3 regions of the Mesorhizobium sp. M7A.F.Ca.MR.148.00.0.0 genome follow, and region 3 is predicted to be linked to each of the others. Evidence: predicted binding sites of a transcription regulator. Region 3 holds the regulator's gene; each other region holds the start of a gene.
What was found. The regulator PhoB, encoded in region 3, activates phosphate uptake and scavenging genes when phosphate is short. The targets are predictions, from matches to a motif close to TGTCATNNANCTGTCAT.

Region 1: a site for PhoB is predicted at 1,598-1,614, ahead of EOB49_RS16585 (ceramide glucosyltransferase). Genes of this name have one in related genera too.
Region 2: a site for PhoB is predicted at 1,733-1,749, ahead of EOB49_RS23765 (YdcH family protein). Genes of this name have one in related genera too.

The regions. Positions count from the first base shown of each region.
Region 1 covers NZ_RZTB01000039.1:3,140-6,413, forward strand. The annotation lists gene EOB49_RS16580 (O-succinylhomoserine sulfhydrylase) at 1-331, shown strand, start outside; gene EOB49_RS16585 (ceramide glucosyltransferase) at 338-1,489, opposite strand; gene apaG (Co2+/Mg2+ efflux protein ApaG) at 1,723-2,115, shown strand; gene EOB49_RS16595 (Hsp33 family molecular chaperone) at 2,163-3,194, opposite strand.
Region 2 covers NZ_RZTB01000080.1:8,538-11,811, reverse strand. The annotation lists gene EOB49_RS23780 (transporter substrate-binding domain-containing protein) at 1-439, opposite strand, end outside; gene EOB49_RS23775 (IclR family transcriptional regulator) at 567-1,355, shown strand; gene EOB49_RS23770 (DUF465 domain-containing protein) at 1,377-1,580, opposite strand; gene EOB49_RS23765 (YdcH family protein) at 1,820-1,999, shown strand; partial or broken gene ispG (flavodoxin-dependent (E)-4-hydroxy-3-methylbut-2-enyl-diphosphate synthase) at 2,334-3,274, shown strand, end outside.
Region 3 covers NZ_RZTB01000030.1:39,880-43,153, forward strand. The annotation lists gene pstB (phosphate ABC transporter ATP-binding protein PstB) at 1-593, shown strand, start outside; gene phoU (phosphate signaling complex protein PhoU) at 620-1,327, shown strand; gene phoB (phosphate regulon transcriptional regulator PhoB) at 1,344-2,033, shown strand; gene EOB49_RS14460 (ROK family protein) at 2,050-3,274, opposite strand, start outside.

The sequences.
Region 1 (3,274 bases), on a different contig from region 3:
CGTCATCTATCCCGGGCGCGCCGACCATCCGCAGGCCGATATCGTCAAGAAGCAGATGGCGGGCGGCTCGACGCTGATCTGCCTCGACGTCAAGGGCGGCAAGCAGGCGGCCTTCGCCTTGCAGAACGCGCTCGACATCGTCTTGATCTCCAACAATCTCGGCGACGCCAAGAGCCTGATCACCCACCCGGCGACGACGACGCACAAGAATTTGAGCGATGAGGCGCGCGCCGAGCTCGGCATCGGGCCGGGCACGCTCAGACTTTCGGTTGGGCTGGAGGACACCGACGATCTGCTCGAGGACATCGCGCAGGCGCTGAAGGCCAGGTAGGAGGCTTCAGGCGCCGGACGGCGTCTCTTCCAGCTCGGCCGTCTTGGTGCCGATGGTCATCGCATTGCCGCGCCAGTCGACGGCGCCGCCGAGCCAGCCGCGTCCCCACATCGCCGGCAGGATCAGGTCGCGCGCCATGATCGCGGCGACCATGCGTGGCGACAGGTACCAGCCCTTGGACCAGGCCAGGGCGCACTCCGGAAGGTAGAAGGCCGCCAGTACGGCAATGGCGGTTGCCCAGAGGCTGAAACCGGCACTGGCTGCGGCAATCAGCGCAAGCACCAGCGGCACCACGGCGCCGGTCAGGATTTCGGGTGCGAAGAACAGCGGGAAAGTGACGCGGCGCAGGCGCGCCCAGCGGGCCTGACGCGACCAGATCTCGTCAAACGAGCGCCGGCCAAGCGGCTGCTCGAAGGGGGCGGCGACGAGATTGACGCGCAAGCCGAGGCTGTTCACCAGCTTGGTCGCGGCGGCGTCCTCGGCGATCTCGGCGGCCAGCGCGCGGATGCCGCCATTGGCGTCGAGCATCGGCTTGTTCCAGAGCATGCTCTTGCCCTGGGCAAAGCCAAGGCCGAGCGCCTCGCCGGCATATTGCCAGCGCGCCTGCAGCGTGTTGAGGAAAGCGCATTCGACCTCGGCCCAGAAGCCGGCAGGCCGGGAGCCGATCGGCGTCGAGCAGACAAGGCCGGTGCCGGGCCGCCAGGCAGCCATCAGGTGCTGGACGTAGTCTCTCGGCATCAGCACGTTGGAATCGGCCAGGACGACCCAGTCGTGCCGCGCCGCTTCCCAGCCCTTGACGCAATTGTTGAGTTTCGGATTGGCGCTGATGCGGTCGTCGCCGATAAGCAGCCGGGCTGGCACTTTCGGAAACCGGACGATCGTCCTGTTTATCAATTTGACCACCGGATCGTCGGCATGGGCAACGCAGAAAATCAACTCGTAGCGCGGCCAATCGAGCGAGAAGGCGCGTTCCAGCGTCTCCTGCGTGAACGGCTCGACGCCGCGCGACGGCACGACGATCGACACCGGCCGCGGCTTGGCGGCCGGCGGCCCAATGGTGTGGCGCCGTTTCAGACGCGAAGCGGCGAGCACGATGCTGGCGAGATTCGAGAGGATGAGGACAGTTGAAAGCGTGGCGGCTATGAGAGTGAGTTCCATCGAAATCCGGTCACTCCAGGAAAACCGGTCCGCAAGATGGCCGGTTTCAACAGTTCAGCAGAGCGCCCGAGTCGCGCATCACCAGTCCGCGCACACCATCATTGTCATATGTCACTTAAATGACATTCTTTGTCGGCACCTGCCCGCGAGGTCGGCCAGAGGAGGCTTCGGTCGGTTGACCTAACCGCACAGAGCGCCGAAAGTTCCGCTGGAACCGTTTTTTGGAGCCGCTTATGTATAGCGCCGTCACGCGCAACATCGAAGTGCAGGTCAGGCCATTCTATCTGGAGGACCGTTCGGATCCCTCGGAGAACCGCTATGTCTGGGGCTATCAAATAACGATCGACAATCAGTCGGACGACTTCGTGCAGCTTCTGTCGCGCTATTGGCATATCACCGACGGCACTGGCCGGGTCGAGGAAGTGCGCGGCCCCGGCGTCGTCGGCGACCAGCCCGAACTCAATCCCGGCGACAGCTACCAATACACGTCCGGTTGCCCGCTCTCGACACCATCCGGCATCATGGTCGGGCACTACACGATGCGCAACAAGCGGGGCGAGACATTCGACATCGCCATTCCGGCGTTTTCGCTGGACCTGCCGGGGACGCGGCGGACGGTGAATTGATTTCGCCTCACCGGCCGCTCCGCGGCCGGTGAGGCGTGGTTTTCTCTCTACTGCGCCGCGAATTCCGCCGGGTCGAAGTCATATTGCTTCGAGCAGAATTCGCAGGCGACGTGGATGCCGCCGTCCTCTGTACTGTCCTTGATCTCCTGCGCGGAAAAACCCTCGAGGATGCCGTGGATCTTGTCCCTGGAGCACGAGCACTGGTCGGCGACCGGGACGCCGCCGAAGACGCGCACGCCATGCTCGTGGAACAGCCTGTAAAGCAGCCGCTCGGCACCGATTGTCGGGTCGATCAGTTCGGTCGGCTCGATCGTGCCGAGCAGCGCCAGCAACTCCTGCCAGGAATTGTCCACCGGGTCGTGGATCTCCTCGCGCGGATCGCCATCGCCACCCGGCAGGTCCGGGACGCGCATGCGCTCGGGCGACTGCGGCAGGAACTGCGCCAGGATACCACCGGCGCGCCACTGCTCGCGGGCGCCGCCGGGACCGGGCGTCAAAAGCTTGGCCACCGACAGCCTGAGATCGGTCGGGATCTGCTCCGACTGGCGGAAATAGGTGCGTGCCGCATCTTCCAGCGTCTCGCCATCGAGCTGGACGATGCCTTGATAGCGCTGCGTATGAGCGCCCTGGTCGATGGTCAGCGCCAGCACGCCGCTGCCGAGCAGGGTCTGCTGCGAGGTTTCGCCGGCCGCGACCAGCGCTTCCAGCCGGTCGGCATCGAAACGCGCATAGGCGCGCAATGCCGAGGGCGTGGAAAAATCCGCGACCAGCATGTCGACAGGCCCGTCGGTGCGGGTTTGCAGGATGAATTTGCCCTCGAACTTCAGCGAAGTGCCGAGCAGCACGGTCAGCACACAGGCCTCCGCCAGCAGGCGGGCGACCGGTTCGGGATAATCGTGGCGGCTGAGGATGGCGTCCAGCATCGGCCCGAGTTGGACCGTGCGGCCTCGCACATCGAGAGGGCCGACCTCGAACGGCACGACGTGATCGTCGCCGGCATAGCCGAATTCGCCGAGTTTGGGGTGATGTTCAGTCACTTGATAGGTTTCCAACATGACAAAGCTCCAGGGCGCGGCCATGCCGCCCTCCGGGGCGCATGCGTCGAAACGCGCTTGATTTGCGTGATGCGGCGCAAATAGGCATCACACCCCCGCAGATC
Region 2 (3,274 bases), on a different contig from region 3:
TCAGCAGGGCGACGCCCTCGACATAGTAAGGCCGGGAAAAATTGACCAGCTGCGAGCGCTGGGCGCTCATCGTCATGAACTGAATGGTGATGTCGACCTTGTTGGTGGTGACGTTGGGGATGCGCTGTGCCGGATCCTGCATCACGAACTCGACCTTGGTCGGATCGTCGAAAAGGCCCTTGGCAAGAATGCGCCCCATGGTGATGTCCATGCCGACGAGTTCGCCGGCATCGTTCTCGAAGTGCCACGGCGCGTTGGTGCTGCCGGTGCCGACGATCAGCTTGCCGCGATCGAGCACGGTGCGCAGCAGGCTGTCGGGTGCTGCCTGAGCAGCGGCCTTCTGGGCATCGACGGCTACCGCCGCACCCACGACGCCGGCCGTGGCCAGTCCCGCCATTCCCAATTTCAGAAAATCACGTCTTCCGGATGTGTCGTTCACGGCGACCTCCTTTCGTTTGTGTTCCCCTTGCACAGGCAATACACGCGTCAGTGACGTCGAAGCGATTGTCTCTTACAAGAGACGTGTGTATCCTGTACAGGACAGATACTAACACCGGGAATCAACAATGCAAGATGGCAATGCCTCGGCACTTTCAGCCGGCGAGAAGATTTCGGGCTCCCGTGAAAAGGGGCTCAACCGGGTGCTGGAGATTCTGGAGTTTCTTCACACGACCCAGCGCGCGATCGGCATTGGCGACCTTGCCAAGGGCGTGAACGCGCCCCGTTCGACGACCTATACGCTGGTGCGGTCGCTGGTCGATGCGGGACTGCTGGAAATGGAGGGCGACGGCAATCGCGTCTATTTCGGCAAGAAGCTCTATCTCTACGGAATGGACTATGTGCGGGGCAACGACCTGTTGAGGCGGGGGCGCCAGGAGGTCGACAATCTGTCGCGCGAGACCGGCGAGACTTCCGAACTGTGCATGCTGCAGAGCGGCCGCTATACGATCGTCCATGCGAGTCCCGGCACTAGGCCGTTCCGCATCAGTTCCGCCACCGGCTTGCAGATACCGCTGCCCTGGACGGCCTCGGGGCGGCTGCTTCTGGCGGGGCTGGAGAAGGCTGAGATCGAAGGCATGGTGTCGGACGACGATCTCGTGCTGCCCGACGGGCGCAAACTGCGGCTCGACGATTTCGTCGCCGACATCGCAAAAGCGCGGATCACCGGCTATTGCGTCACCTCGGGCCTTGTCGATGCCTATACCAAGTGCCTTGCCGCGCCGGTGTTTTCAGCGCCGGGCAAGGTCGAGGCGACGATGTGCCTGGTGGTCCCCATCGATACATCCGAGGGGCGGACCGGCGAACTTATCGGCCTGCTGCGTGATCGTGCCGCGAAGCTTTCGATCGCCGGGTAGCGCGAGCGAGCGAACGCCACCTCACGCAATGATGTCGGGAATGATCTTGTCTTCCAGCGCCATCAGCCGGTCCTTCAGGAACAGCTTCTTCTTCTTCATGCGCTGGATCTGCAGCGGATCGCAGGCCATGGCGATCATCGCGTTGATGGCCGCATCGAAATCGGCGTGTTCCTGCTTCAGGCGGGAAAATTCTAGGCGAATATCGGCCTGTTCCTGATCGGACATTCTCTACCGTCTGCACGTCTGCGGCGCCCAAAACTGGGCCTGATTGGGCGGGACCGGGTGTTTTGTCACCGGCGTGCAGCCCATATCACATTTCAAGGTGTCGTGGAATGCTACCACGGATCATTCGACATCGCGGCCGGATGGTGGCACAGTGTCATTGTGCCGTCACAGAAGCGAACCTGCGGTGGACGCGCCGTGACGGTTGCAATCGAGGAAAACCATGAAAGGGAGAACCAATCATGTCTCTTGCATCCCATCTTGATGAGTTGCAGCGGAAACACGGCGACATCGAACGTGAAATCGATGACGCGATGAATCATCCATCGGTCGACGACCTCGAAATCGTGAATCTCAAGCGACGCAAGCTGGCACTCAAGGACGAGATTGAAAAACTAAGAGGCAAACCGACCACGCATTGATGCCCTCCTGACATAGCCGCCCAATATCCGCGGCCTCTTTTCCCGGCGGCGCCCCGCCGCCGGCTTGGAGGGTTTTGATTTTCCAGCACCGGTCTGTCAGCCGAAGCTGGACTTGCACCCGGCTCAATCTCCGCTTCGGCCGTCGCCCGTTTCGCCAGATCATCGGTTGTTTCTGGTCGCCGGCGGCGGGCGATTCCGGCCAGTGGCGACCTGTCGCCATTGACAAGCCATCTTTGCTCCTCCACCTCATGCCCGGACCTCAGCGCATCGGCCCGGGGCGTCGTTGTGCGTCCATGCAGGACACAAGATGCTCCAGAGACAAAAGGCTGCCGGCATGACCGGATATTTTTCCTCTCCTTTCCCCCGCCGCACGTCGGTCGGCGTCGATGTCGGCGGCGTGGTCGTCGGCGGCGGCGCGCCCGTTGTCGTCCAATCGATGACCAACACCGACACGGCCGATATCGACCAGACGGTTGCGCAGGTCGCAGCACTGCACCGGGCCGGCTCGGAAATCGTGCGCATCACTGTCGATCGCGACGAGAGTGCCGCCGCCGTGCCGCGCATTCATGAGCGGCTTCAGCGGCTTGGTATCAACGTGCCGCTGGTCGGCGATTTCCACTATATCGGCCACAAGCTTTTGGCCGATCATCCGGCCTGCGCCGAGGCGCTGGCCAAATACCGCATCAATCCGGGCAATGTCGGCTTCAAGGACAAGAAGGACCGCCAGTTCGCCGATATCGTCGAGATGGCGATCAGGCATGACAAGCCGGTGCGCATCGGTGTCAACTGGGGCTCGCTCGACCAGGAGCTTTTGACCCGGCTGATGGACGACAACCAGGACAAGGGTTTTCCGCTGACCGCGCAGGAGGTGATGCGCGAGGCGATCGTGCAGTCGGCGATCCTGTCGGCCGAGATGGCGGAAGAGATCGGCCTTGGCCGCGAAAAAATCATCCTGTCGGCCAAGGTCAGCGGCGTGCAGGACCTGATCGCCGTCTATACCGAACTCGCCACCCGCTCCAACCAACCACGCGCTGCATCTCGGCCTGACCGAAGCCGGCATGGGCTCGAAGGGCATCGTCGCTTCGTCGGCCGCCATGGGCATTCTGCTCCAGCAAGGCATCGGCGACACCATCCGCATCTCGCTGACACCGGAGCCGAACGGCGACCGCACGCGCGAGGTGCAGGTGTCGCAGGAATTGCTGCAAACCATGGGGTTCAGGCAGTTCGTGCCGATTGTTGCCGCTTGCCCCGGCTGCGGCCGCACCACTTCCACCG
Region 3 (3,274 bases):
CCATCGATTCCGCGCGGGTAACCGGCAAGATAACGCTCGACGAAGAAGACATCTACGACAAGAACATCGATGTCGTCGAACTCAGGGCGCGCGTCGGCATGGTGTTTCAGAAACCCAATCCGTTCCCCAAGTCGATCTACGAGAACGTCGCCTATGGCCCGCGCATCCACGGATTGGCCAAGCGCAAGGCCGACATGGATCAGATCGTCGAGTCGAGCTTGAAGAAGGCGGCGATCTGGAACGAGGTGAAGGACCGTTTGCAGGAACCTGGCACGGGTCTTTCCGGTGGCCAGCAGCAGCGTCTGTGCATTGCACGCGCCATCGCCGTGTCACCCGAGGTGATCCTGATGGACGAACCGTGTTCGGCGCTCGACCCGATCGCCACTGCTCGCGTCGAGGAACTGATCGACGAACTGCGCCAAAACTATACGATCGTCATCGTCACCCATTCGATGCAGCAGGCAGCGCGCGTGTCGCAGCGCACCGCGATGTTCCATCTAGGCTATCTGGTCGAGGAGGGCGCCACCGACAAGATGTTCACCACCCCCGACGACAAACGCACCCAGGACTACATCACCGGCCGGTTCGGCTGAGCTCAGGCATATGAGGGACGAAGATCATGGGTGAACATACCGTTGCATCTTTCGATGAGGATCTGGAGCAGATCAGCCAGCTGATCCGCGACATGGGCGATCTCGCCCGCTCGATGGTCAGTGGCTCGACCAAGGCTTTGCTCAATTCGGACAATGCGCTGGCGCAGCGCGTGGTTTCCGATGATGCCATCATGGATGCGCGCCAGCGCGAGCTGGACGATCGCGCCATCACGCTGATCGCCAAGCGCCAGCCAATGGCCAACGACCTGCGTGCGGTGGTCGGTTCGATCCGCATGGCCGGCGACCTCGAGCGCATCGGTGACCTTGCCAAGAACATCGCCAAGCGCGTCGGCACTGTCGGGCTGAGCGTTACGCCGCACGACCTTTCGCATTCGATCGACGCGATGGCGCAGCTGGTGCTGATCCAGGTGCAGGGGGTCGTCGACGAGTATGCCGCCGCTGACGCGGCTGCGCTTGCCACGCTCAGAAACAATGATGAACGCATCGACGTCAAATACACCTCGGTGTTCCGCGAGCTGCTGACCTACATGATGGAAGATCCCCGCAACATCACGGCGTGCACGCACCTGTTGTTTTGCGCCAAGAACCTCGAGCGGATCGGCGACCACGTGACCAACATCGCCGAAAATGCCTACTATGTTTTGACCGGCACGCAGCTGCCAGCCAATCGTCCGAAGCAGGACGAGACGGCAATGTCCGCGCCAGCGGCATAACAGGGGTGACCAGCCGATGATCGCACCACGCATCATGGTGGTGGAGGATGAGGAGCCGCTAGGCGTGCTGCTCCGCTACAATCTTGAATCCGAAGGTTACCAGGTCGAGGTGGTGACGCGCGGCGATGAGGCCGAAATCCGGCTGCAGGAGAACGTTCCCGATCTTCTGGTGCTCGACTGGATGGTGCCTGCGGTTTCGGGCATCGAACTCTGCCGGCGCCTGCGAATGCGTCCCGAGACCGAGCGGCTGCCGATCATCATGCTGACCGCGCGAGGCGAGGAAAGCGACCGCGTGCGCGGCCTGTCGACCGGCGCCGACGACTATCTGGTCAAGCCCTTCTCGACGCCGGAGTTCATGGCCAGGGTCAAGGCGCTGCTGCGCCGGGCCAAGCCGGAAGTGCTGTCCAGCGTGCTAAAGGTCGGCGATATCGTGCTCGATCGCGAGTCGCACCGTGTCTATCGCAAGAAGAGCGAGATCCGGCTTGGGCCGACGGAATTCCGCCTGCTCGAATTCATGATGCGCCATCCAGGCCGCGTGTTCTCGCGCAGCCAGCTGCTCGACAATGTCTGGGGCGAGACGATCTACATCGACGAGCGCACAGTCGACGTGCATGTCGGCCGGCTGCGCAAGGCGGTCAACAATGGCCGTATGCCTGATGTCATCCGCACGATCCGTGGGGCCGGATACGCCATCCGAGAGGACTGAACTCCCTCGTTTGAACTCACGCCACGTTCTTGCCGCCGAAACCGGATCTCGCCTGCACGCCCGGCGCAAAAATCTCCTGATCGACGAAGATCAGCGCCCGCATGGCGCAGCCTTCGCGGATCAGCGGCAGTTCGTTCGGCTCGGTGTCGAAGGAAATCGATTTGGAATGCTGGCCGCCGGCGGTCTGGGCAATCGCTTGCCGCAATGCCGGCTCGATCAGGTCGAAGGCGGCGGCGCTGACACCGACCATGGCGACCGGCGCCGGATCGATCAGCGCGAACAGGCTGCCGAGGCCGTAGCCGAGCGCTTCGCCGGCCTTGCGATAGGCTTCCCGTTCGGGTCCGTCACCTTCGCGGGCCGCGGCAGCCAGGGCGCGCATGTCGGCGTCGCTGACATCGGCAACGGGTTCTGCATCCTCGCCCATCTGCCTGGCGTTGCGCCATATGGCGTAATTGCCCGCATAGGCTTCGACGCAGCCGCGCCGTCCGCAGCGACATAGCGCGCCGTTCGGCCGATGGATCATGTGGCCGAATTCGCCGCCCGAAGAATGGGTGCCGGTGAACAATTCGCCCTTCAGCACCAGTCCCATGCCGATGCCGTGCGACAAAAGGATAGCGATGAAATCGTCGCGGTAACGATCGGGGTCGCGCCAGCGCAGCGCCACCGCCATCATGTTGCAGTCGTTCTCCATTATGGCAGGGATGCCGAACTCGTCTTCGAATATGTCAGCGAAGGCGATGTCGGTGTGCGGCGTGATCGGCGACCACAGCATGGCGCGGGCACGGGTGTCGGTGATGCCCTGGATGGCCAGCGCGATGCGGGCGATGCTGCGCACGTCCAGGTCGGGATCTGCCAGGCGGCGCCGCACGATGGCCGTGCATTCCCCGATCAGCGACTCGCGCGACATCGTCAGCGTGTCCAGCCGGCGCTGTTCCTCGGATATTACCTGGCCGGCATAGTCGATGACGGCGACGGAGAGGAAGTTCAGCGACAGCACCACGGTCATTACCGCGGCCGCTTCCGGATTGAGACTGAGGCCGACCTGCGGCCGGCCGCGTTTGAGCGAGCCGGCCTCGCTCGGCTTGCTTTCGGTCAGGATGCCTTCGACGATCAGGTCGGATGAAATCGCCGAGATGGTCGAATGGCTGAGGCTTGTGGTCGCGGCGATCTCGGTTCGCGACGGCTGTCCGGCGCGGCGCACTGCCGCGATCACCATGGCGCGGTTGCGGCGGCGCAGATCG